2 linked regions of the Roseimaritima multifibrata genome follow. The main gene of each other region encodes a partner of the protein of the gene in region 2 in a complex. Links are inferred from orthologs where the notes say so. Each region holds a gene or a part of one and is shown on either strand. Other genes may lie near its edges.

What was found.
Region 1: the proteins of fliG (region 2) and fliM are in contact, whole or in part, in a crystal structure (PDB 4QRM), measured with the Thermotoga maritima proteins. The link is inferred for Roseimaritima multifibrata from one-to-one orthologs. Residues at the interface, in WP_004082903.1 of Thermotoga maritima: Phe122, Ser125, Glu126, His127, Pro128, Gln129, Thr130, Val133, Glu157, Arg161, Leu164, Leu165, Arg167, Ser169, Glu171, Val172, Glu175, Ile176, Asn179, Lys182; in WP_004081085.1 of Thermotoga maritima: Tyr124, Leu127, Asp128, Ile130, Met131, Gly132, Gly133, Pro134, Glu136, Pro139, Arg141, Thr144, Glu145, Ile146, Glu147, Ser149, Ile150, Lys153.

What each region holds. Positions count from the first base shown.
Region 1 is NZ_CP036262.1:1,790,773-1,801,879, reverse strand. What follows is about bases 4,476-7,377. They hold fliM (flagellar motor switch protein FliM), read right to left. Parts: upstream 6,505-7,377; coding sequence 5,446-6,504; downstream 4,476-5,445. Other genes in these bases: FF011L_RS06575 (glutamate-5-semialdehyde dehydrogenase), read right to left, coding at 6,540-7,377; fusA (elongation factor G), read left to right, coding at 4,476-5,205. Also shown: FF011L_RS06595 (BamA/OMP85 family outer membrane protein), read right to left, coding at 1-1,215; FF011L_RS06590 (BamA/OMP85 family outer membrane protein), read right to left, coding at 1,268-2,659; more of fusA, read left to right, coding at 3,118-4,475; more of FF011L_RS06575, read right to left, coding at 7,378-7,811; FF011L_RS06570 (anaerobic glycerol-3-phosphate dehydrogenase subunit C), read right to left, coding at 7,898-10,864; FF011L_RS06565 (hypothetical protein), read right to left, coding at 10,878-11,107. UniProt on the Bacillus subtilis protein: One of the proteins that forms a switch complex that is proposed to be located at the base of the basal body.
Region 2 is NZ_CP036262.1:1,004,203-1,015,234, forward strand. Bases 3,381-6,207 are described here. They hold fliG (flagellar motor switch protein FliG), read left to right. Parts: upstream 3,381-4,199; coding sequence 4,200-5,216; downstream 5,217-6,207. Other genes in these bases: FF011L_RS03800 (6-pyruvoyl trahydropterin synthase family protein), read left to right, coding at 3,381-3,716; FF011L_RS03810 (U32 family peptidase), read right to left, coding at 5,213-6,207. Also shown: FF011L_RS03785 (hypothetical protein), read right to left, coding at 1-184; FF011L_RS03790 (leucine-rich repeat domain-containing protein), read left to right, coding at 675-1,925; FF011L_RS03795 (molybdopterin-binding domain-containing protein), read left to right, coding at 2,007-3,200; more of FF011L_RS03800, read left to right, coding at 3,219-3,380; more of FF011L_RS03810, read right to left, coding at 6,208-7,570; FF011L_RS03815 (histidinol-phosphatase), read right to left, coding at 7,934-8,767; FF011L_RS03820 (Na(+)/H(+) antiporter subunit D), read right to left, coding at 8,780-10,489; FF011L_RS03825 (hypothetical protein), read right to left, coding at 10,479-10,766; FF011L_RS03830 (monovalent cation/H+ antiporter subunit D family protein), read right to left, coding at 10,779-11,032. UniProt on the Bacillus subtilis protein: One of the proteins that forms a switch complex that is proposed to be located at the base of the basal body.

The sequences.
Region 1 (11,107 bases), 790 kb from region 2 along the record:
GTTCTCGAAAACGGGTGTCTCGTTGCCGCTTACGCCAAATTGCGTCCCGAAGGTGAGGGTGTGTTTGCCAGATCCATCGGCTCGCTGACGAACCAGGAAGTAACGCCGATAGTCGATCTCCGCCTTCGGATAGACATAATCGCCGAACGTTTGCTCGAAACTCCACTCCAACATGTGACCTTGGCTCGCCCCAAAAGGGCTGTCGCGAGTGTCATGGGTAAGTTTGAACTGTCCGGCGAACAGGTCATGTTGGCCGACGTAGTCCGTAATTTCCGGAATCGGGATCAAAGGATCCGACAGTTCGACACTTTGACCTTGCAGGCCGGCCGACATCGATAGGTCAGAAGTGAGGCGATACCCGAGTGCTAACCGAGCTCCGATCCGTTCTTCATCCCAGTCTTGAAATCGCCGGTTATACAAAAACCCAGACAGGTTCATGCTGACGTTTGTGTCAAACAGGTTCGGTTCACCAAACTGCACGCTGTAACGCTGATACTCGGTACCGGGAGCGGCTTCCAAACGGAACGTCTGCCCGTCACCACGAAATGCCGTCCCACTAAACATGTCTTGAAAACTGGTCGGCCATCGGCGGATATCAAAGTTCCGCTCGTCGATCGTAAACTGACCGGTCACCCCTGCGTCACTGTTGACCGCACCACCAATCATAATCTTGCCGGTCCGTCCCGGAGCTCCATTGATATAGAGGTCGGCCACGTTTTCTTGAGGGGCATAAGGCATCGGTGGCGGCGGGGCAAAGTCCGTACCGTGGAAGGCAGGATCGGCAAACACGGTTCCTGCCGCCTCGGGGACCGCACTTACCGGTGGCCCATTGTAAGGTGCACCGTTGTAAGGCTGAGGAGGTGGAAGGGTGTCACCCGACTGGTAAGACGGAGGCGTGGCATAACCACCCCCTTGAGCCCGTACGATTCCAACCGACGGATCTGCCGGTCGCTGAACCGCTTGCCCGCTGGCTACCGTTTGCCCACCAACGGTGGGCTGAACGACACCAGGGGTTCCAACCTGGGCAACCAAATCGGTTGCAGGCGACACCTGCCCGCTCGAACCAACCGAATTGGTGAACGGCGCCGGAGACTTCGACTGCGGCAGCTGAGAACAGCCGGTCGCAAGGACCAACAGCCCAAAGCAACTGGCCCCCCAGACGACCAGCCGACTTGAAATCGGACGGCACGGAAGCGACATCGATGCGGTTCGCACAGGTGACCAACCAGAGGTTTGAGGAGCTTTAGAAGTCGGAGCTGTATTCATATCAATATTCAAAGCTTCCCTCCTGAGGGACCACTTTAATGTCCGGTGGATCGGCAAGCGTTGGGTTATTTTCAAACAGCTGCAAACGATTCAAGACATTGCGTCCTGATTCCAGTTTGCGGCGATCAATGAACTGCCCCTCCACCAAATCCAACTGATTTAGCAACATGGTTTCCCGCATCAGATGCGGCTCACCTTCCACATTGACAAAGATCTGACCGATCTTCCAGCGATCGCCTTCGCTGATCTTGTAGACCAAATCGACGCGGTCAGGCTCGTCTCGCATCACCGGCTGGGGCTGGACTTCGCAGTAGATAAACCCAAGCGTTCCGTAAGAGTAAGTCAGCTCACTGACGTCCAAATTCATTTTCATGCCGCTGAAGTAGTCACCCGCTTTCAGCGTCAAACGTTCGCGAAGCTGAGCTTCATCGACGAACTCATTTCCTACGATCTGAATATCGTTGATGATGTATCGTTCGTTCTCGACAATCACGAAAGTGACCGTTAACCACTGCCCAGAATCGTCGTACTCGATCTGACGACTAACGTGAGCTCGCAGGAACCCGAGGTTTCGGTAATAGCGAGTGAGGATGTCGACATCCTCATCAATCTGTTTCAGATTCGCTGGATTGTTGATGTAATACCCGAAACGCATAAAGGGTTCTCGAGACCGAATGACCTTCTTCAGCCGAGCGTCACCCTCGATCTCATTCCCGACCATATTGATTTTGGCAATCCGCTCCAGTTCCCCTTCGTTGATCCGAAAGATCACGGCACGGGGATCCTTATCATGCCCGATCACCGATTGGATCACCGCATTATTGAAACCTTTTTCACGGTAAAAATCTTCCAAGCGGCGAACCGCCGATTCGATCGTGAATTCGTTCAGAGGGTCCTTCGGTTGCAACCCAGAACGTCCCTTTAGCTCTCGATCATTTAACCCGCGATTACCGAAGTAGATAACGTCCGAAACCGTGGGAAGTTCGACCACGTCGAAAATCACGACTTTGCCGTTCGCAGCGTCTTCGATCCGGAAGCGGACATCGGAGAAGGCCCCGAATTCTCGCAGTGCCCGAATGTCGCTCATGACAAGCTCTTCATCGAACAAGCGGTCGACGCGGGTTTCCAGCTTTTGCAGAATGGCCGCGGTACTAACAAATCGGTTTCCCCGAATTTGCACGTCCGCCACAATTGCGGTCCCCTTTTCACGGCGAACGCGCAGTCCTCCCATCTCATTGACATGGTCAGAGAAGCGAGGGCGTTCGTTTGGCGGAGGCGCACCTCCGCCGCCTCCTCCTCCAGCACCACCTCCACCGAACTGAGCAAGCGCAGTGGTAGCGAGGAAGAATAGGGACGCACTAAACGTTAGGGATATCGCCAGCCTGAGCGGCATTCCGGACTCCTTTCCTGATGACGGTAGGCTGATACAGCAGGCGGTTAGTACCTATTCCTTGGCAATGACCACAAGACCATTCTGGAGGAAAAGCGAAAAAAGCGGGCGAGTGCGTCGGGCTGGGATTTTGCTGCCCAGTACAACGGGCATCCCCCCGTGTCTCCTGCCGCCCCGCCCCCTTCGTTCGCACAAAACGCCTCGGTCCGCGACTTTCTAAGCGAGGGAACTCGTCAATCGCTGGTCCTGAGGTATGGAATAACCCCTAAAAATCCGCGTTTTTGCCCTTTCCGACAGGCCTCTTGTTTGCGATATTGCCGATAAATCACCCAAAAATTTCATGCGCCGTCGTCACTTTTCAGCGGTTAGCGTGTCTTACCCCCTATAAGTACCGGTTAACCGAAGTTCGTGACCAGCGTGGTATACGGCTCCAGGAAACCAAATGTTGTTCAGGTGTACGAATGAGTCTGGAGAAACTGCGTAATATTGGTATCAGTGCCCACATCGACTCGGGTAAAACGACCCTCTCGGAGCGGATCCTGTTTTATACCGGCCGAATCCATAAGATCGAAGAAGTTCGAGGCGATGGCGACGGGGCCACGATGGACCATATGGAACTGGAACGTGAGCGTGGTATCACGATTACCAGTGCCGCGACGAGCGTTTCCTGGAAAAACCATCCGATCAACTTGATTGACACCCCGGGCCACGTTGACTTTACGGTCGAAGTGGAACGTTCGCTTCGCGTACTGGACGGAGCCGTACTGGTTCTTTGTTCAGTGGGTGGCGTTCAAAGTCAGTCGATCACGGTCGACCGCCAGATGAAACGCTATCAAATTCCACGGCTGGCTTTCATCAACAAGATGGACCGAACCGGAGCCAACCCGAACCGAGTGGTTGCTCAAGTTCGCGAAAAACTGGGTGCCGAAGCGTTCCTGATGCAGATCCCCATCGGAGCCGAAGAAAACTTCCGCGGCGTCGTCGACCTGCAGAAAATGAAGGCTCTGTACTTCGAAGGGGATCGCGGCGAAATCGTTGCCGAAAAAGAAATCCCTGCTGACCTGCAAGAAGAAGCCGAAGCCGCTCGCGCTCACATGCTCGAATCGCTTTCGATGTTCAGCGATGAACTGATGGAACTGCTGCTCAGCGAAGAAGAAGTCAGCACCGAATTGATGGAACGCGTGACACGCGAAGCCGTTCTTGCGGGTGCGACTCCGGTATACCTCGGAACCGCTTACAAAGACAAAGGGGTTCAGCCATTGCTGGACGCCGTTATCAAGTACCTTCCTAGCCCACTCGATCGCGAAATCCGCGGCCGTGACCCCAAGGACGAAACGAAGCGTATCGAACTGCTTCCCGATCCGGAGCGTGACTTCGTTGGCATGGCCTTCAAGATCGCTGACGATCCGTTTGGTCAGTTGACCTTCATGCGAATCTACCAAGGTACGATCGAAAAGGGTGGCACTTACGTCAACCAACGTACCGGACGTAAAGAACGCTTCAGCCGTATCGTTCGAATGCACTCGGACAAACGGGAAGAAATCGAAAAGGCCTCCGCCGGCGACATTATCGCTGTCATGGGTATCGATTCCGCTTCCGGTGACACCTACGCAGCCGGGCGCGACGCCTGCACCCTTGAATCGATGTTCATCGCTGAACCGGTTATCAAGATGTCGGTCAACCCCGTCAGCCGTGCAGACTCGGACAAGATGGGCAAAGCCCTACAACGCTTCCGCAAAGAGGATCCGACCTTCCGCGTCTTCACCGACGAGGAAACCAAAGAGATCCTCATCAGCGGAATGGGCGAATTGCACTTGGAAGTTTACGTCGAACGTATGCGACGTGAATACAAAGTCGATGTCGAAGTTGGTGCTCCTAAAGTGAGCTACCGCGAAGCTCCCACCAAAGAACTTGCCTTTAACCACAAGTTCAAGAAGCAGACCGGGGGCTCCGGCCAATTTGCTCACATCGTTGGCAAACTGATCCCTATCGAATCGGACAGCGAAGATAGCTTCGAATTCGAAGATAAGGTCGTCGGTGGACGTATTCCTAAGCAGTACATCCCTGCCGTCGAAAAAGGCTTCCGCGATTCGCTTTCCAAAGGCCCGATTGCCGAATACCCCGTGGTAGGCATGAAGATCGAACTGGACGATGGTAGCTACCACGATGTCGACAGTTCGGAAAAGTCGTTCTACACGTGTGCACAAGAGTTCTTCCGTGAGAACTTCAAGAAGGCAGGCCCCGTCCTGCTGGAACCGATCATGCACGTCGAAATCGAATGCCCCGAATCGTTCCAAGGTCCCGTCGTTGGAGACGCAATTTCGCGTCGTGGTTTGATCACCAGCACCGACACCCAAGGCGAAAACAGCATCATTCAGTGTGAATTGCCTCTCGCAGAAACCTTTGGCTATGCCACCGACCTGCGAAGTATGACCCAAGGTCAGGGCACCTTCTCGATGGAACTGCTGAAGTACGCTCAGACGCCTTCGAACGTCCAAGAAAAGATCATCGAAGACAAGAAGAAAGCCGATCTGGTTGGATCCAAATAACGATCCCGCCACCCGGCAACGGTCAACCAAAACGCTCGTCAGAGAACTTCTCTGGCGAGCGTTTTTTCATGCCCAACAAGCGACAAGACATGGGGAACCATGCAGGCCGGACCAATAGGCACCTACCCCACGGCGCAGGCGACACCATTTTCCTGTCCCTATTTTCTTGCCAAATCTCCCACCCTATTTTCTGCCCAAAAGCAAGCGAGATCCGCTGCGGCAACCAGAACGCCCCACAGACTAATCTTCGATGATCGAATCGATCCGCACCGCTTTCTTGCCTCGATGAGCCCCAGGCTTTACGGTGAACTTCGGCACCGACTGGACGGACAGTTCGAGCGGTGACTGCGCGTCCTTCTCGGTCGTGATCACGTCACCGACCGAGAGGTCCAACAATTCGCCGGTCTTGATCCGCGACTTGGCTAGCGTGACCACAATATCGACGACCGCGTCGTCGATGAACTGCGAAACTTGCTGACGCGATTCATCGCTGGGACGACTCTTGCTGTACCCGACCCAACCGTTGTTGGAAAGCTGCGAATTGAAGCGTTCGATCGTATTAAAGGGAATACACAGGTTCATCATTCCGCGATTCCTTCCCAGTGAAACCTCCAACCCGATCAGAATTATGACCTCGTTGGGAGGGACGATCTGGACCAATTGCGGGTTACTTTCGACCCTCTCCACCGTCAGATCCAACTGAACAATGTTCCGCCAGACCTCGGTTAATTCGACACTGAACGCGGTGACCAGTCGCCCAATCAAACGGGTTTCGATTTCGGTCAGCGGACGCCGCAGGCTTTCCACCGGATGCGGGTCACCACCAAGCATTCGGTCGATGATCGCGTACGACAAGACAGGCGAAATATCAAGAATCCAGTGCCCTTCAAGTGGCTCTGGCTTGAGCACATTGAAGCAACTTGGGTTATCCAGACTGAAGACGAATTCGCTGTAAGTCAATTGATCGACACTGATCAATTTGACCTCCAACATGGTCCGCAACATCCCCGACACCGTGGCCCCAAAGCTACGAGCCAGCCCCTCGTGCAGGCTGTGCATCGCTCGCATCTGTTCCTTGCCAACTCGCTCCGGGCGTTTGAAATCGTAGTTAACGGTTCGTACTTGCGGCATCCCGGGCATGGCAACACCGACCCCGGCAGAAGCCTCTTCCGGAGAATCGACTTGTGCGGCCGCTTCGGGGTCTCCGGCGCCAGGGCGCGGAGGCTCCCCAGCATCTGTTTCCATCTGCTTGAGCAAGCTCTCGACTTGGCTGTTGCTGAGTGGTTCTTCTTCAGACATTCCGTTGTCTCTTTGCATCTAGCATGAAGGCACCCTTATCCGCGGATATGACCATCGCCATAAACGACATATTTATAGGTCGTCAACTCACGGAGACCACAGGGTCCACGTGCATGGAATTTATCGGTTGAAATCCCGATCTCTGCCCCCAGGCCGAATTCGCCACCGTCGTTAAAACGGGTGCTTGCATTGACAATCACGGCGGCACTATCGACCGCTGCCGTAAAGGTCCGAGCCGCTTTCAGGTCCTTGGTGACAATTGCATCGGTATGATGGGACCCATACTTATCAATGTGATCGATCGCCTGCTGCAGGTCATCCACGACCGCCACACTGATCACGGGCCCGAGGAATTCAGCGCCAAAATCTTCTTCGCTGGCGGGGGTCATCGGAGTGATCGCACATGCGCGTTGATCGCCACGGAGCTCCACGCCACGCGACTTCAATCGCTCGGCAACAAGCGGCAAGAACTGCTCGGCCACCGCTTGGTGCACCAGCAAGGATTCGCAAGCGTTGCAGACGCCCATCCGGTGACACTTCGCATTTTCAGTAATATTCACCGCCATTTCCAGGTCGGCGTCGGCATCCACATAGACGTGGCAATTGCCGTCGAAATGTTTGATCACAGGCATCGCCGCTTCTGAAGCGACTCGCCGGATCAAGCCTTCGCCACCGCGTGGGATAGCCACATCGATCCACTGATCCATTTTGAGGAAATACCCAACCGCGTCGCGGTCTGGCGTATCGACCAACTGGACAGCTCCGGCGGGAACCCCGTGCGTCGCGGCTGTCTGCTGCAGAATTTCAACAATCGCCTGGCTGCTATGGGCCGCTTCTTTCCCACCTCGAAGGATCACCGCATTGCCACTTTTAACGCAAATGGCAGCAGCATCCGCAGTCACATTGGGGCGGCTTTCGTAGATAAAAAAGACAACCCCCAGAGGGACTCTTACCTTTTCCATCTGTAAACCGTTGGGACGGGTTTGCCCCTCGATGATTTCTCCACACGGATCGGGCAGGGCTGCGATTTCCCGTAAAGCGGTGGCAATCCCTGCAATTCGCTGGTCATTTAGCACCAAGCGATCGACCTGTGCGTCGCTCAGCCCATACGAGGGGGCGGCTTCGATATCCAGTTTATTGGCTGCCAGAATCGACGGAGAACCCGCGACTAGAGCGTCAGCAGAAGCCAGCAACCAAGCGTTCTTGGTCGCCGTGTCTAAGCCTGCGAGCTCTCTGGAGGCTTCGTGAGCCCGTTGAGCGATGGTGCTGCAATGCGTCTGAAGATCGGAAGCTGCGGCCGTAGCCATTAAGTAATCCCATTCAATGTGTAAAAAGTAAGAGTTTTCGACCCTTTCAATTGTCCGCAAACGACCGAGAAAGGTCAACGTCGCTTTTAAACCAGCAAATTACCGACTTCGGGCATCCGCCCATAAGCGTAGGCGAGCAGTTTCAAGGGATGCACCGCTGCCTGATTGACCCCATGTTCAATCTGCATTCGACATGCACTGCACTCACTTGCGGCAATCTGAGCTTTCGCGTCACGCATTGCCGAAATCATGGGCCAGCCGATCCGGAGGCTCTTGCGGTAATTTTTCTTTTGCAGCCCCCAAGTTCCGGCCATCCCGCTGCATCCCGCGTTGACCGATTTCACCATCAATCCCGGGATCAGGCCCATCAACTTCGGGCCAGGCTGTCCATCGTCCATAGCGCGAATGTGGCAGGGAAGGTGGTAGGCAATGGTGGCAGTGACGGGCCGAAAATCGAGCGTCAGTTCATTGCGGCCGTGCATATCCCACAGATAACGGCAGGCCTCGAACGTGTTGTCAGCGACCAGTTGTGCGTCTTCATTGTCGATCAGGTTCAGGTACTCACGCTTCAAACACAACGCAGCGGCCGGTTCCGAAACAATGACTTGATAACCTTGCCGCACGGCATCGGCCAGCAATTGGATATTCTGTGCGGCCAGTTTTTTGGCCGTCTTCAGATCGCCAGCAGAGATGTGGGACATCCCACTGTAAAGCTGCTTTGGCGGAACATAGACCCCGACTCGATTCTGCAGCAAGACTTCGACCAGCGCTTTTCCGACCGAGGTGTCATGGTAGTTGGCGAAGTGATCGATGAAGTAAACGACCTTCCGTCCACTTTGCCGAATCGGCCGAGTCAGTTTGCGGCGTGACGCGTATCGCAGGAACGTCCGATTTGCGACCTCGGGCAGACGCCTAGCCGCGGACAGCCCAAACATTCGTTCCAACATCCAACGTGACAACCGATTGCTTAGCAAACGGTTGCTCAGCCAAGGCAGGCGGGCCATGATCGGTGCCAACGTATCCAATCGGCACAGCAGCAGGTCCGACAACGGAAGCCCATTGGTCGCGACATACTGCCCTTTGATCTCATTCACCAGTTTGGGGACATTGACCGAAGCAGGGCACTCCAGCCGGCACTGATGGCAATTAAAACAGAGGTCAGCGACCTCCTTGCCCCGTTCACTGGAAAGCGCGGCCGGATCCAGATCCCCGGTAAGCACGCCACGGAGCAGATTCGCCTTGGCCCGAGGCGAAGCCTCTTCGATAGGGAAGGCGCGAAACACCGGACACTGCCGTTGTTCAGGAGCGTTCGTGCGGCAGCGACCGCATCCGTTGCACTCGCGAGCGGCCCGGTCAATGGTCTCTTCGCCCGTCCAGACCTGCAGGACAGGCAACCGCTTGGGAGGTTCGGCAGGCTGGATTTCAGCGACCGTTTCGACCTCAACCGCTTCGCCTTCGGTTTTCCATTCACTATCAATTTGAATGCAAGCTTCAACCGGCCGAAGATTTTCATTGACCTGCTGCATGCTGGCCCCGGTGATCTTCCCTGGATTGAAGCGATTACGAGGATCAAACAAGCGCTTGATCTCCGGCATTGCACGCCAAAACTCGCCGTACTGTTTGGGCAGCAACCAAGATCGACTTAGCCCCGAAGCATGTTCCCCGGATAAAGTCCCGCCATGTTTCCAGGCGACTTCGGAAATTCGCTGCGAGAGCGCCCGCACGCGAATCCGATCCTGTGCGTCTGCCAGATCAAGAAACGGACGAACATGCAACTGCCCATGCCCGGCATGCGCGAACATGAACGCCGTCGTCTGTTCGGCTTGAAGCGCCGCTTGAATCTCCGTCAGGACTTTGGGCAACGAAGCAGGCGGAACCAGAAGATCTTCGACAAACGGCAGCGGCCGCGAGTTCCCTTTCAGGCGATAGACGCGTGGGATCACACGTCGACAAAGCCGCCAATAAACATTCCGTTCACTTCGCTGGACCGTCGACACCGCGGCAAACGCAAGCCCCAGCGAATCACGCAGTTCTTTCACCAAAGCGGCTAATCGATCCCGCAGTTCCGACAATGAATCACCCTGCATTTCGACCAGCAACATCGCCTCGGCATCGCGTGGAATCAATTCCTCATAGCGGGGTTCGATATCGCGTGCGATTTCCAGCAAACGGCGATCCATCAGGTCGCACGCAACAACTCCCTGAGGCACTGCGGCGATTGCCCCTTGAGCCGCCAATTCCAAGCGATGAAAGAAGAGCAATGCGACTCCGCGATGCCCGGGAACCGGTTCCGTACGAATGGTTGCATCGGTGATCAGTGCAAGCGTCCCTTCGCTACCGACGGTCAACTTCGCCAGGTCAATTTTCTCTCCTGCGGAGCAGTCATCGATTCGATAACCGCCACGCAGCTGCCGCCCTTCCATTTGAAGTTTTTCCATCGCGGCGGCATTGCGGTCAATCACTCGCCGCACGCCTGCTGCCCAAACGCCCGGGGTCCCCGGTTCCTCTGGCGAATGCTGCCCCAATTCAAGAACTTCGCCTTCAGCGGTAACGACCTGCATCGATTCAATCGTATCCCGCGCGGATCCATAGCGAAGGTAATGACTGCCAGACGCATCGACCGCAAGCACGCTCCCCATCGTGGTCACACTACGGGTTGCGGGATCGGGTCCAAACATGCGCCCGATCGACCCCAATTCACGGTTGAGGTTTGCCAGTACGACCCCGGGCTGCACGCGAACCCGCGCGCCATCGTCCAACAATTCGCTGCGTCGGAGATAACAAGAAAAATCGAGACATAACCCAGGCCCCAAGGACTCGCCGGAAACGCCGCTTCCAGCTCCTCGGGCATGGATGGTTAGATGATGTTCCGAAGCATACCGAACACAGGTAACCACATCTTGCAGATTACGCGGGCGCACCACTCCCAACGGACGAAGTTGGTAAATACTGGCGTCCCCTGCGTACAACTGTGCAGTCACATCGTCACACAGCACCTCTCCTTTCAGGTTGCCTCGCAGGTCATCTTGAATCCGCCTCCGCTCTACGTCCATTCTCTCCTCGAGTTCACTGACCTAGCCGCGTGGCACCGGTCAGAATGATTGGAATCCACGCAAAGCTGAAGCCAGCAATGACAAAGACGGCCAGCAAAACCGGCCCGTTCGCCCACTTTGCTTTCGAGGTTTGTGGGAATCCCGAACGGGCCAATTCCCCAAAACCTCGCCAAACACAGAAGGCGGCCAACATTTCTGCCGCTGCAACCACCATCGCCAGTGGCAACTGCAACTGCAGTGGCT
Region 2 (11,032 bases):
CCAGGACGAACATGCCCCCCGCCTGGGCCTGGCAGGCTTTCTCAGAGGGCGAATCGCAGGAATCATCATAGGTAGGGACGATCTGCTGCATCACTTTGTGGACGGCCCAGAGGGCCGCACGGCGAGAATCGGTTGCGGAAACGACTGTGCGAACGGTTCCGGACTGAACGTAGTACTTTGCCATCTGATTTGATTTCCGTCGTTGGGGGTAAGGACTTCTGACCAAAGTTGAAAGGCCCAGGGGGACAGCCTCTCTTTCGTACTATTGGTATCGCTGGCTGTGGGACACGTCAGGTCCAAGCCCTCGGGACCCTCTTTTTTCCACGCCGTCAGTTTTTGGTTGCCCTCAAATGCTTTGTCGGTCGATTCTGCCGATCCCCCCCGAATCTGGCGGTTTGGGCACGACGGAGGTTTTCAGCTGGTTACACGTGGCGAAGTCGCCTTGCTGCGGTAGACGATCGCACCCCCCGAAGTCCGCTCAATATGCCTAAGTCCACGCCGTTCCAACCTCCCTTTCGAATCGCTGATTAGACTCGGTAAGCTCCGCGACCCAGTAGGCAGCCTGCGGCAGCCGTTGGGTGGTTGAGAAACGTCAAAACTGTCATAATTTCCCTGTCATTGCTTTCACTATGCCTGTCTCGCCTACATCTCTCTTTCTCCCTCGGAGAGTCTTCATGCTTCGCATCTTGCTGCCCAATCTTTGTTGCCTGACCATCCTTCTTGCCTGTGGATGCGACCGCCAACGCACCGTCGACCAGGTTCCCTACCAAGAGCGGGATCAGGAAGTGCTGGAACGTGAATCGCTGGGCCCCAAACCCAATCCGTATTCCAAAATTACCGCGAAAGAAAACAAGCCGTCGGCTGCTAAGGCGACGATGAAACCGGCACCTGCAAAACCGGCCGCTGTAAAACCGCAGCCCAAGCCATCGATCGATGATGCCGATGCGGTTGCAGCGATTGAATCGGGGTCCATCCCCGTCAAAATTCGCCGTGATGGTGATGGCGCAATTATCGATGTCGATTACCGAGGCACCGAAGTGTCCGACGCCGATCTCGCTCCGCTGACCAAGCTGCCCCGCTTGCGAGCGCTCCGTTTGGGCGGAACAAAAGTGACGAACGAAGGCCTGAAAACAATCGGTCAGATCAAATCGCTTGAAGACCTAGACCTGCGTGATTGCCCCGTCGGAGACGACGGGCTTGCCGAGTTGACCGGACTAAGCAAACTGAAAGCCCTTCGCTTGTCGGGAAAATCGGGTGACTGTGATGTCAGTGATTATGGAATGGAACACGTCGCCAAGCTTACCAATCTAAAGGTCCTGGCAGTCGATTTTTTGTGGGTTAGCGAAGAAGGGCTTGCTGAACTGGCGCCCCTTACGCAGTTGCAGGAACTTTATCTTGCCGAAACGACCATCGGCGACGAAGCGATCGGTCTTCTGGCACAGTTTCCAAATTTGAAAAAGCTACGGATCTCGCGGACCCTGATCGGCGCAGACGGGATGGCCGATATCCCCAAGCTAAGCAAGTTAGTCGAACTGGACTTGAGCGAATGCTCGCAGCTGAGTGAAGATGCGATGGTTCCACTTGGTGAGTTAAAGGAAATGCAGAAACTGAATCTCTGGCGTCTGAATATCTCCGATGCCGGGATCGATCCTTTGAAGTCGCTTGAGAAACTGACTTGGTTGAATCTTGATAACACCCGTCTAACGGACGCTGGGCTGAAGAACCTAAGCGAGATGGACCAGTTGACCTTCCTGCATCTTGGTTCGACGTTGATTACAAACGATGGACTAAAAGAACTGGAAGGCATGCAAGGCCTGAAAGATTTGATCGTGACCCGTACGGCGGTGACTCAAGAAGGTGTTGACGAACTGCAGCCGAAGATTCCGAATGCCAAAATTCAGTTGCTCTATCTGGGTGACGAATAGTGGCTTGCTAAGTGCGGAGAAATCCTTTGCGCCTTATCGATAGCTAAATAGCACGTCCGACATGCTGGAAAGGTTAGTTCCATGAAGAACCCTCTTTGGACCTGTTCGGCGTGCTCTTTGGCGTGTGAAGACCTGCAGATGGGGCTCACCGAAAATCAGTTGACTCTCCAGCCTGCCTGCGGGCTGGCGGAGCGACAATTGCAGCAGCGAATCTCCAGCAGCGGTGCGGTTGCCTATCTGAATGGGCAGCCCGTTGATCCTGTGCAGGCGATCGACGCGCTGGCGACGATTTGGGACAGCGCACGCGATCCGGTCCTCCGTGGAAGGTTTTGCGATTTGCAAACCGCCCGATCTGCGGTTGCTTTCGCTGCAGCAAGCAACGCCGTCATCGACCTGCCTTCCTCCGCGACACTGCGTTCTCTATTCGCTGCGGTCTGCCGTGATGGGGCGACGATGGCGACGCTTGGGGACGTCCGGCAGCATGCGGACCGAGTTGTTTTGATCGGTGATTGTCTGACGGAAATGCCACGCTTGGCGGAACGTTTCTTCCCCGGTGTCCCCCCGCTTTTGCTGTTGGAACGCGATGCCGATTTTTCCGTGTCGGCGGATTCAATGTCGCCAGGAGCCGTGGTTCAGCGGCTGGATTCCAGTTGGAGTTCCTGGCTGCGTGCTCAGCAGTCTGATCCGAGTGGTATGGATCACGCGGTCGCTGGCTATCTGCAAGACGGCAAATACACCGCCTTGATCCTTGCTGCAAATGCGTTGGATCAGGACGAATTGGCGGCGACTTGGTTGCTGAAATGGATTGAGCAATTGTCCGAATCGATGCGAGCCGTATTGGTCGCTCCCGATCAATCGACTGCAGCAAAACAAGTCTTGCTTTGGCGAGCAGGATTTAGCGGTCCCGTTCGGTTTCGCGATCAAATTCCAGAACCACTGGAAAAGGTCCCCTGCGGTGACGTTCAGTTGATCCTCCAACCGTCGTTGCCGTTGGTCGCTCCGAAACAGCTGGAACAACAGATTCGCACGCGTCGACAGGCGGGACAGCAAACCATTTTATTAGGCGACCAAGCGACTCCTGTGTATCTGTCTGCGGCTGCAGATCTCTTTTTGGCACTGGACTGGCCGGGGCAGGAATGCGGGGGGACTACGGTCCGCGGCGATGGTTCGGTAACCTTGCCGCTGCCGCCGCTGAACGTTTTTCGAAACGAGTTGCCGGAACCCTTTAACGCTGAGCAACTGTTCGCTGAAGTCCTTCTTTCACTGAATGTCTAAACCTACGATTTGGTCTCTATGCAATCCTCTACTGCGACGTTTCGAGTTGACGTTACCAAAGAACAATTCGTTTTTTCGGCTGCTCATTTTATTACCTTTGCAGGCGATATTTGCGAGCGGATTCATGGGCACAACTACGGTGTACGTGTTGCCGTCGAAGGTCCACTGGATGAAAACCGCTACGTTGTCGACTTCATTGCCCTGCGCGATGCGGTGTTAGCGGAAACCAGTCAGTGGGACCATCACATTCTGCTTCCAACCAAACATAAAGAGATTTTGGTTTCTTCGGACGATAAAGAAACGACGGCTCGTTTCCGTGATCGCCGTTGGGTCTTTCCGAATGAGGATTGCATTCTATTGCCTGTCATTAACACGACGGCGGAGGAACTTGCCCGCGTTCTAGCCGAACAGGTTCGTGAGCGGACTGGCGATGCGTTTGGGAATGCCTTGTCTTGGATCGAAGTTGCTGTCGACGAAAACCACGGACAGTGGGGCGTCTGTCGTCTGCCCTGGTAAGCGTGAACCGATTGCGACAAGTAGGCCGGACCAAAGAGCAACATCGATACCGTTCCGGCAAACTACAAGTAGGCCGGACCAAAGAGCGACAGCGATACCGTTCCGGCAAACTACAAGTAGGCCGGACCAAAAAGCGACAGCGATACCGTTCCGGCAAACTACAAGTAGGCCGGACCAAAGAGCGACAGCGATACCGTTCCGGCAAACGCGTCCTGCCTTATCACGGGTCCGATCTCCGTCGCTATCGCACCTCGATCCGGCTAACGCGACTCATCGCTCCGCCTCTCGGGACGTGCGATTTATAAGAGGTGACTTTTTAAGGCATGTCGGATAACCGTTACATTCGGTTTTGTTTGCCAGCTTTCCGGGCGAACCGACTGGATGGGGTGAGTGGTTTTATGGATTCATCGTCCGATGCCGATGGAAAGGAGTGCGGGCACCACCTCCCTAAACTCCATTCAGTCCACAGCGATGGTCGATTTGATGACAGAAACCGCAGTACTTGGCGAAGACGGCTTGCGTAAGGCAGCCATTCTGATGATGTCATTGCCCAATGACGTTGCTGCGAAGGTTCTGGCCAAATTGCCTCCACGTCAAATCGAAGCAATCAGCATTCGCATTGCGCAGATGGAATCGGTGGGCGGTACCGAGCAAGAAGTGGTGATGGCCGAATTCCTCACCAGTGAAGCAAGTGCGGTCTTTGCCAGTGAAGGAGGGCTTGAGCGAGCGAAGGAATTGATCAAGAGCGCGCTAGGGAAAGATGGCGCGGACGTGTTGGGTAATCTGCAGCAAACCATCGACGCCATGCCGTTTGGCTTTTTGAAAAAGGTCGATCCGCAAACCCTGCTGCAGTTCATTCATGAAGAGCATCCGCAGACGATCGCGTTGTTGATGAGCCACACCGCGGGGGCCTATGGGGCCGAACTGCTGGCCGGTCTGGGGCCCGAAAAACAGTTGGAAGTGATTCGCCGAATCGCGGCGATGGGGCGTACCAGTCCCGAAGCGGTCGATGAATTGGAACGCGGGCTGGAGCAGCGTTTGAGCACCATGGTCAGCCAGAAACATGCCAAGGTTGGCGGCGCGGAAAGTGTTGCGGAAATCCTTAACGTTTCTGAACGGTCGATCGAACGTACGATCATGGAATCGCTTAATCGTGAAGATCCCGAATTGTCAGACGGGATTCGGCGGTTGATGTTCGTGTTTGAAGATATCGCCAAACTGACCGACCGCGATATTCAGTCGCTCCTTAAGAACGTGGAAACCGCGCAGTGGGCGATGGCTCTTAAGGGAGCCAGTGAACCGTTGCAGGAAAAGGTCATGCGAAACATGAGTTCGCGAGCCGCAGACAATTTGAAAGAAGAGATCGACTTTCTCGGCAGCGTGCGCGTTTCCGAAGTGGAAGGGGTGCAGCAAAAGATCGTCGACATCGTCCGCCATCTGGAAGATTCCGGCGAACTTTCCAGGCCAAGCGGAGACGAAGAGGAAGAATACGTGACCTAGATGATCGCCAGTGGGTCACGTTTCGATTCCATTGTCCCGCGAGTCACTCCGACGCGGTTTAGTGCTTTTAGTTCTTTCCACACGCTTGCACCATCTTTGTGACCGGCCAACAGTTCTTGGTAGGTTTGCAGGATGGATGCGGTATCCGCAGCGTTTTCTTCAAGCAGTTCAACACGGAAGTGTTGAATCCCTCGTTTCTTAAAATCGCTGACCGCTTCTGCGGCACTTTGCGGGACTGCGTTGTAAAGCGTGTTGCGGCAGGCGATGTCGGCTTGCAGTGGATGTTCAACTCCGGTGCGATCTCGTAGCGAAACCACGTGGGTGTCGCAAGGACGACCGCAATTGGTTTTGTTGGTCCCTTCGGAAAGAACCGAGCAGAATACGCAGTGCTCCATATGGAACATCGGCATATGTTGATGCACGACGATTTCTAGCCATTCTGCTGGAACGGCATCGATCAACGCCATCAGTTGTTCGCGGTTTAAGTCGTAGGAAGGAGTGATCCGCTGAGCGCCCAGTGAATGCATCCATCGCGCCGACAAATCGTTGGCAACGTTTAAAGAAAAATCGACGATCGCGGGCCAGCCTTGCTCGCGGCAGAATGCTAGTGCAGCCAAATTGCGGCACAACATTCCCGCCGGTGGCGTGCGGCGGAGGACGTTAAATAATCCCAGTTCACCTGGCTTCTGGATTCGCAGCGAGGCGATCATGACTTCGGCTTGATGCTCCGACGCCAGTCGAATTGCCTCGCCGTACAACCGAATATCCTGGAAGTCGGCGTAGAGGTGTTTGATTCCGAACTCGGCGGCCGCAGAGATTTGTTCTAGGCTGCGGCAAAGGACCGTCAGGCGTTCGGTGGTTGGAGCTTGCTGTGCGGCATCGGTGCGAACTTCACCCGCTGGTGCCATTCGTAACGTTTTTAGTGCGTCGGTGCGAACTTCGCGATGCTCCGGCGTAACCGACTGCTTCTGTAGGTTCTCGACAACCGATCGGCGCAGTTTGTTGATCATGCTGACAGGGACCATGGGGCTCCCTTCGATTCGGCATGAGAGTTGACGAAGTTCATAGGACGAACCGCCCAGTCGCCCGATTTTCTCTCGGATCATTTCATCGGTCGCCGGTAGATTGCGAGCTACCTGCAATGGCTCGGTACCTGAATCGCTGGCGGTGTTGCCCGAAGCGGTGGTGGCGGTCACCTGCAAAGGTTGCCCGGCGATGGCGGTCACTTGCATATCAAGTGGTTGGCAACGCTGTGGGTCTTTACCACCGTAGGACCGTCGTAGCCGACGGTTTAAGTCGGGGTCATCCGATTTCCAGACAAGCTGACCGACATGAAGTTCGTCAAAGTCGATGTCGCCGCGTCCGAAAACCACTTCGATTTCAGTATCTTTGGCCGTCGTTCGGTCGACCGAATTGCCGTCGAGATACAAACCAAAAACCCGGCCGCCTTGTTGGGTGCCCTCTTCACGTCCCCCGGCAAAGCCCAGGCCATCGCCTCGAGCCAGTGTCCGCTGGAGTTCCAGGATCACGGAATGAGGTTTGACTTCGGTGATGCTACCAAGCAGGATCCCGCGTTTTGCAGAATCTTTGCCGGGGACAAGTTCCTTGTGATCACAGCCGTTCAACCAGCCCTGCGAAAACCCTCTCGAGAAGGAAAGTTGCATGTCATCAACCGCTTTGGCGGGCAGGTTGACGACTCCGTCGGCCATCGCTTGATCGATCGCGTTTCGGTAGTGAGCGGTGATATTGGCGACGTATTCAGGGGTCTTCAGCCGGCCTTCAATTTTTAAGGAGCAGATCCCGGCTTCGATCAGTTCCGGAATCAGCGCATAACCAGCTAGGTCTTGGGGGCTGAGGAGGTAACGGACGTCGCCCAGGTCCTGGTCTTCGCCATCGCAGATCAGTTCGTATGGCAGGCGACAGGCCTGGGCACATTGCCCGCGGTTGGCGCTGCGGCCCCCCAGCGATTCGCTGGTCAGGCATTGTCCGGAATAAGCAACGCAGAGTGCCCCGTGGATGAAGGCTTCTAGCGGCATATCCGTTTGACTGTGGATTTTTGCGATTTCCTTGACCGAGGTTTCGCGAGGAATCACGACACGTGAAATGCCTAGTTCCGCCGCGACGGCAATCGTTTCGGCACTGGTCAGCGTCATTTGGGTTGAGGCGTGAAGTGGCAGCTGGGGGCAAATCTGCCTAGCCAGCCGAGCGACGCCAAAATCCTGCACCAGGATCGCGTCGACGCCCACCTGAGCAATCCTCGCTAGGATCCGTTCCAGGTCTGCCAGTTCGTTGGCAAAAGCGAGCGTGTTGACCGTTACGTAACCCAAGACACCACGATGATGGAGGGTCGACATAATCGAGTCCAAATCGTCGAGGTGAAAATTGCTAGCTCTCGCCCGGGCATTGAAGCCGCAGTCCAGCCCAAAATAAACGGCATCCGCCCCATTTTCGATGGCTGCTGATAAACACTCCCACTGGCCAGCCGGGGCTAGCAATTCGGGGGCTCGCCGCGGTGTGGGCTGAGAAGCTAGCGGCGAAAGTGAATCGGATGGGGCCGGAAGAGGCATTTAATAGCTGTTTTCAAGAGAAATGGACCTCCCGTCCAGCTTTGGAAACGTGTCGCCTATCCTTGGAGCAACAACGTGGAGGCCGCAAGAAATTATCTATGGGCCTGCTAAAACCTATCCGCAACAGGGGAATTGCGGAAGTGGCAAAACCTAGGCTTCTAAGCTTCGCAGGCTCGCTTTGGCATCGGCGATGGAAACGGTCTGACGCTTGCGGTTCAGGAAGAAATGGACATCTTCGTACCCGGCGTCCGACAGTTTTTGCAGGGCAATTTCATACCCGTCGGCAACGCGTTCTGGCTGATGGGCGTCCGCTCCGAGAGTGACGGGGATGCCTCGCTGGCACATTTCCTTCAGCATTCCCGGAAACGGATTCATTTCCGAGATCTTTTTGTTGACCCCCGACGTGTTCAGTTCCATCGCGATCCCGGTCGCGGCAATTCGGTCTAAGGCCTCGCGGATGTCATCCAGAACGGCCTCCGGTTGCCATCCATCAGCGGTGAAGTTCTTGATTAGGTCTGGATGTGCCAGTGAATCAAAAAGCTTGGTTTCGGCAGCCTTCGCCAACAGGCGGAAATAAAGCCGCTGCATTTCCTGAGGATTGCTGTTCCAGTATCGAGCCCGGTATTCGGGGATTTGCGGATGCACGGATCCCAGCACAAAGTGGAACTCCGCTGAATCGAGTTGCTTTTCCAGGTAGGCTTCGTATCCCTCGAAATAGTCCGCTTCCAGTCCCAGGCGAACGTCGACGCGGCCTTCCCATTCTTCGCGAGTCTGGGCGACCAGGTCGACGTATTCTTCGAACTGGTCCTCCCGCATTCGGACCGCGTGGGAGAACCCACTTGGCATCGGGTTGTGGCACGTGACCAGTAGCCCGCGCAGGCCCCTCGCCTCGGCGACCGCCGCATACTCTGTCGGCTGGCCGTCAGCGTGCATGCATAAAGGTGTGTGCGAATGGGATTCAAACAGCAAAGGTGCAACAGTCATGAAGAACAAACATCACATGTAGTAAAGAACCAAACAGAGCGCGAGCAAAATGGTTGCCCAGATGGTCATCGTTCCCGTCGGCCACGCACGTCCAAAGATTCCTCGAGGGCTGAACAATCGCTCAACCCCTCTGAGAAACCAGTTGAGCGTATCCATTGCGGTTCGGCGTAGGGTGCCATCAATCATCACAATCGCGGTCCCGCCCCACTGAATCAGTTGCGGGAAGGCACGGCGATAGATCCAGTCCGTATCCAAGTTCACTGAGCGAATCTCAGGTGGATAAAGATGGGTTTTCATCAAAAATACGAACGCCAGGGCGGCGAACAATAGTAATTGTAGTTGAGTGACGACATGCGTCACGGTGTACGGATGGTAATCCACATCGTGCGGAAGCCACTTGTACAGTAGTGGGTAAGCGACCCCTAATCCGACGCAGAAGAAGGCGGCGATCCCCATTGCAAAACGCATATGAAGCGGCGCTTCTTTGGGGCGTTTTCCGGAATCGTGACCAAAGAATGCAAAAAACGGAATCTTGATTCCCGAGTGTTCCATCACCCCTGCAGAGGCAACCAGCAGGATCAGCCAGACCCACAGCAGGTGTTCTTCCCCGGCAGCAGAGATAATCATCGATTTGCTGATGAACCCACTGAGCAGTGGGAACCCCGAAATCGCTCCGGCTCCGATCAGGCAGAACCCCGCGGTCCAGGGCATCGATTTATGTAATCCACCCAGTTCCGTTGCTTTGGCGGTTCCGGTCCGGTACATCACCGCTCCGACTGACATAAACAATAGGGCTTTGTAGATGATATGGCAAAACGCGTGTGCAACCGTACCGTTGATCGCCAGTTCGGTTCCGATCCCGACACCGACAACCATGAACCCAAGTTGGTTGTTAAGGCTGTAAGCCAGGACCCGGCGAAGGTCGTTTTCAATCACAGCGTAGATGATTGGGAAGAGGGTCATGACGCACCCGATCCAGATCAATATCTCTGTCTGTGGAAATCCACGCGCCAGCGAATAGACCGCCAGTTTGGTCGTGAACGCACTTAAGAAAACGGTTCCGGTGACGGTCGCTTCGGGATAGGAATCCTGCAGCCAGTTATGCAGCAGCGGAAAGGCACACTTGACCCCAAATGCCAACAGGATCAGCATCGCGCCAAGGCTCATCGTGCCACCGGCGGGCGTGAACCGCGTGAATTCAATCGAACCTGTCGTGACATACTGCACGACGACACCCGAAAGAAGTAACACCCCGGAACCAACCTGAATAATCAGGTATCGCATCCCGGTTCGGTAGGATCGTTCGGTGCCGCTTGCCCAGATCAAAAAGACCGACGAGATCGCGGTCAATTCCCAGTACACAAACAGCGTGATCAAATCGCCTGCACAACACGCCCCGATGGCGGCTCCGGCGTAGACCAAGCCGGCGATGTGCTGACGGATGTCGCGAACATGCAGCGCATACAAAGCCGACAGGATCGCGGCAAGGTGAAAGATCACTCCGAAGATTCGGCTGAGCGAATCGATGCGGACGACGTTGAGGGAGGCCCCTAGGAATTCGAATTCGCCATATTGGCCCGACGGAGTCCAGAGGAACAGCGCCAGGCTGACCGATGACAAAACCAAGACGCCAATGGCTTGAGCTTTGCGACTTAAAAAGGGCAAAAACCATGCCCCCAGGATCATCAGCAAGCCCGGTGGAAGGATGGTGTTACCGATCATAGTAGTCCTCGTCGCGTTGGACGAACCATCGCAGGATCTTCCCCAGGTAAACGACCACCACAAACGTCACAAAACCAAACCAAGATTGAAAAGCAAACGTTGATTCGATGGCAAAGTGGGCATGTGGATTGGTGTAAAACAAATCGGCCAGCGTCACGATCGCACACGCGATTAGCAAGCCGATAATTAACTTGTTAATGTTCTCGGGCCGTTCAAACCAACTAGGACTATCCCCCTCAGGAGTTTGGTCGGTTGGCGAATTGGATGAGTGATTCATGGGCTGTTATTCCTACGGTGTCAACGTGATCGGCAGGAGGACGTCGTAGATCGCCTGAGCCACAAAGAACAGCACAACACTACCGATGGCGGTAATGCAAAGCGGTACCACGCACATCAGCGGAGCCTCGTGAATGCCTGTGCTAGAAGTATCGTCGGAATGGTCGGATGGGCTCTTAAGTGGAGCCTGGAAGGCGCGGATGGGAATCGGAATCAAGTAGGCGATGTTCAGTAGCGAACTGATCATCAAAGCAGCCGTTAGCCAGT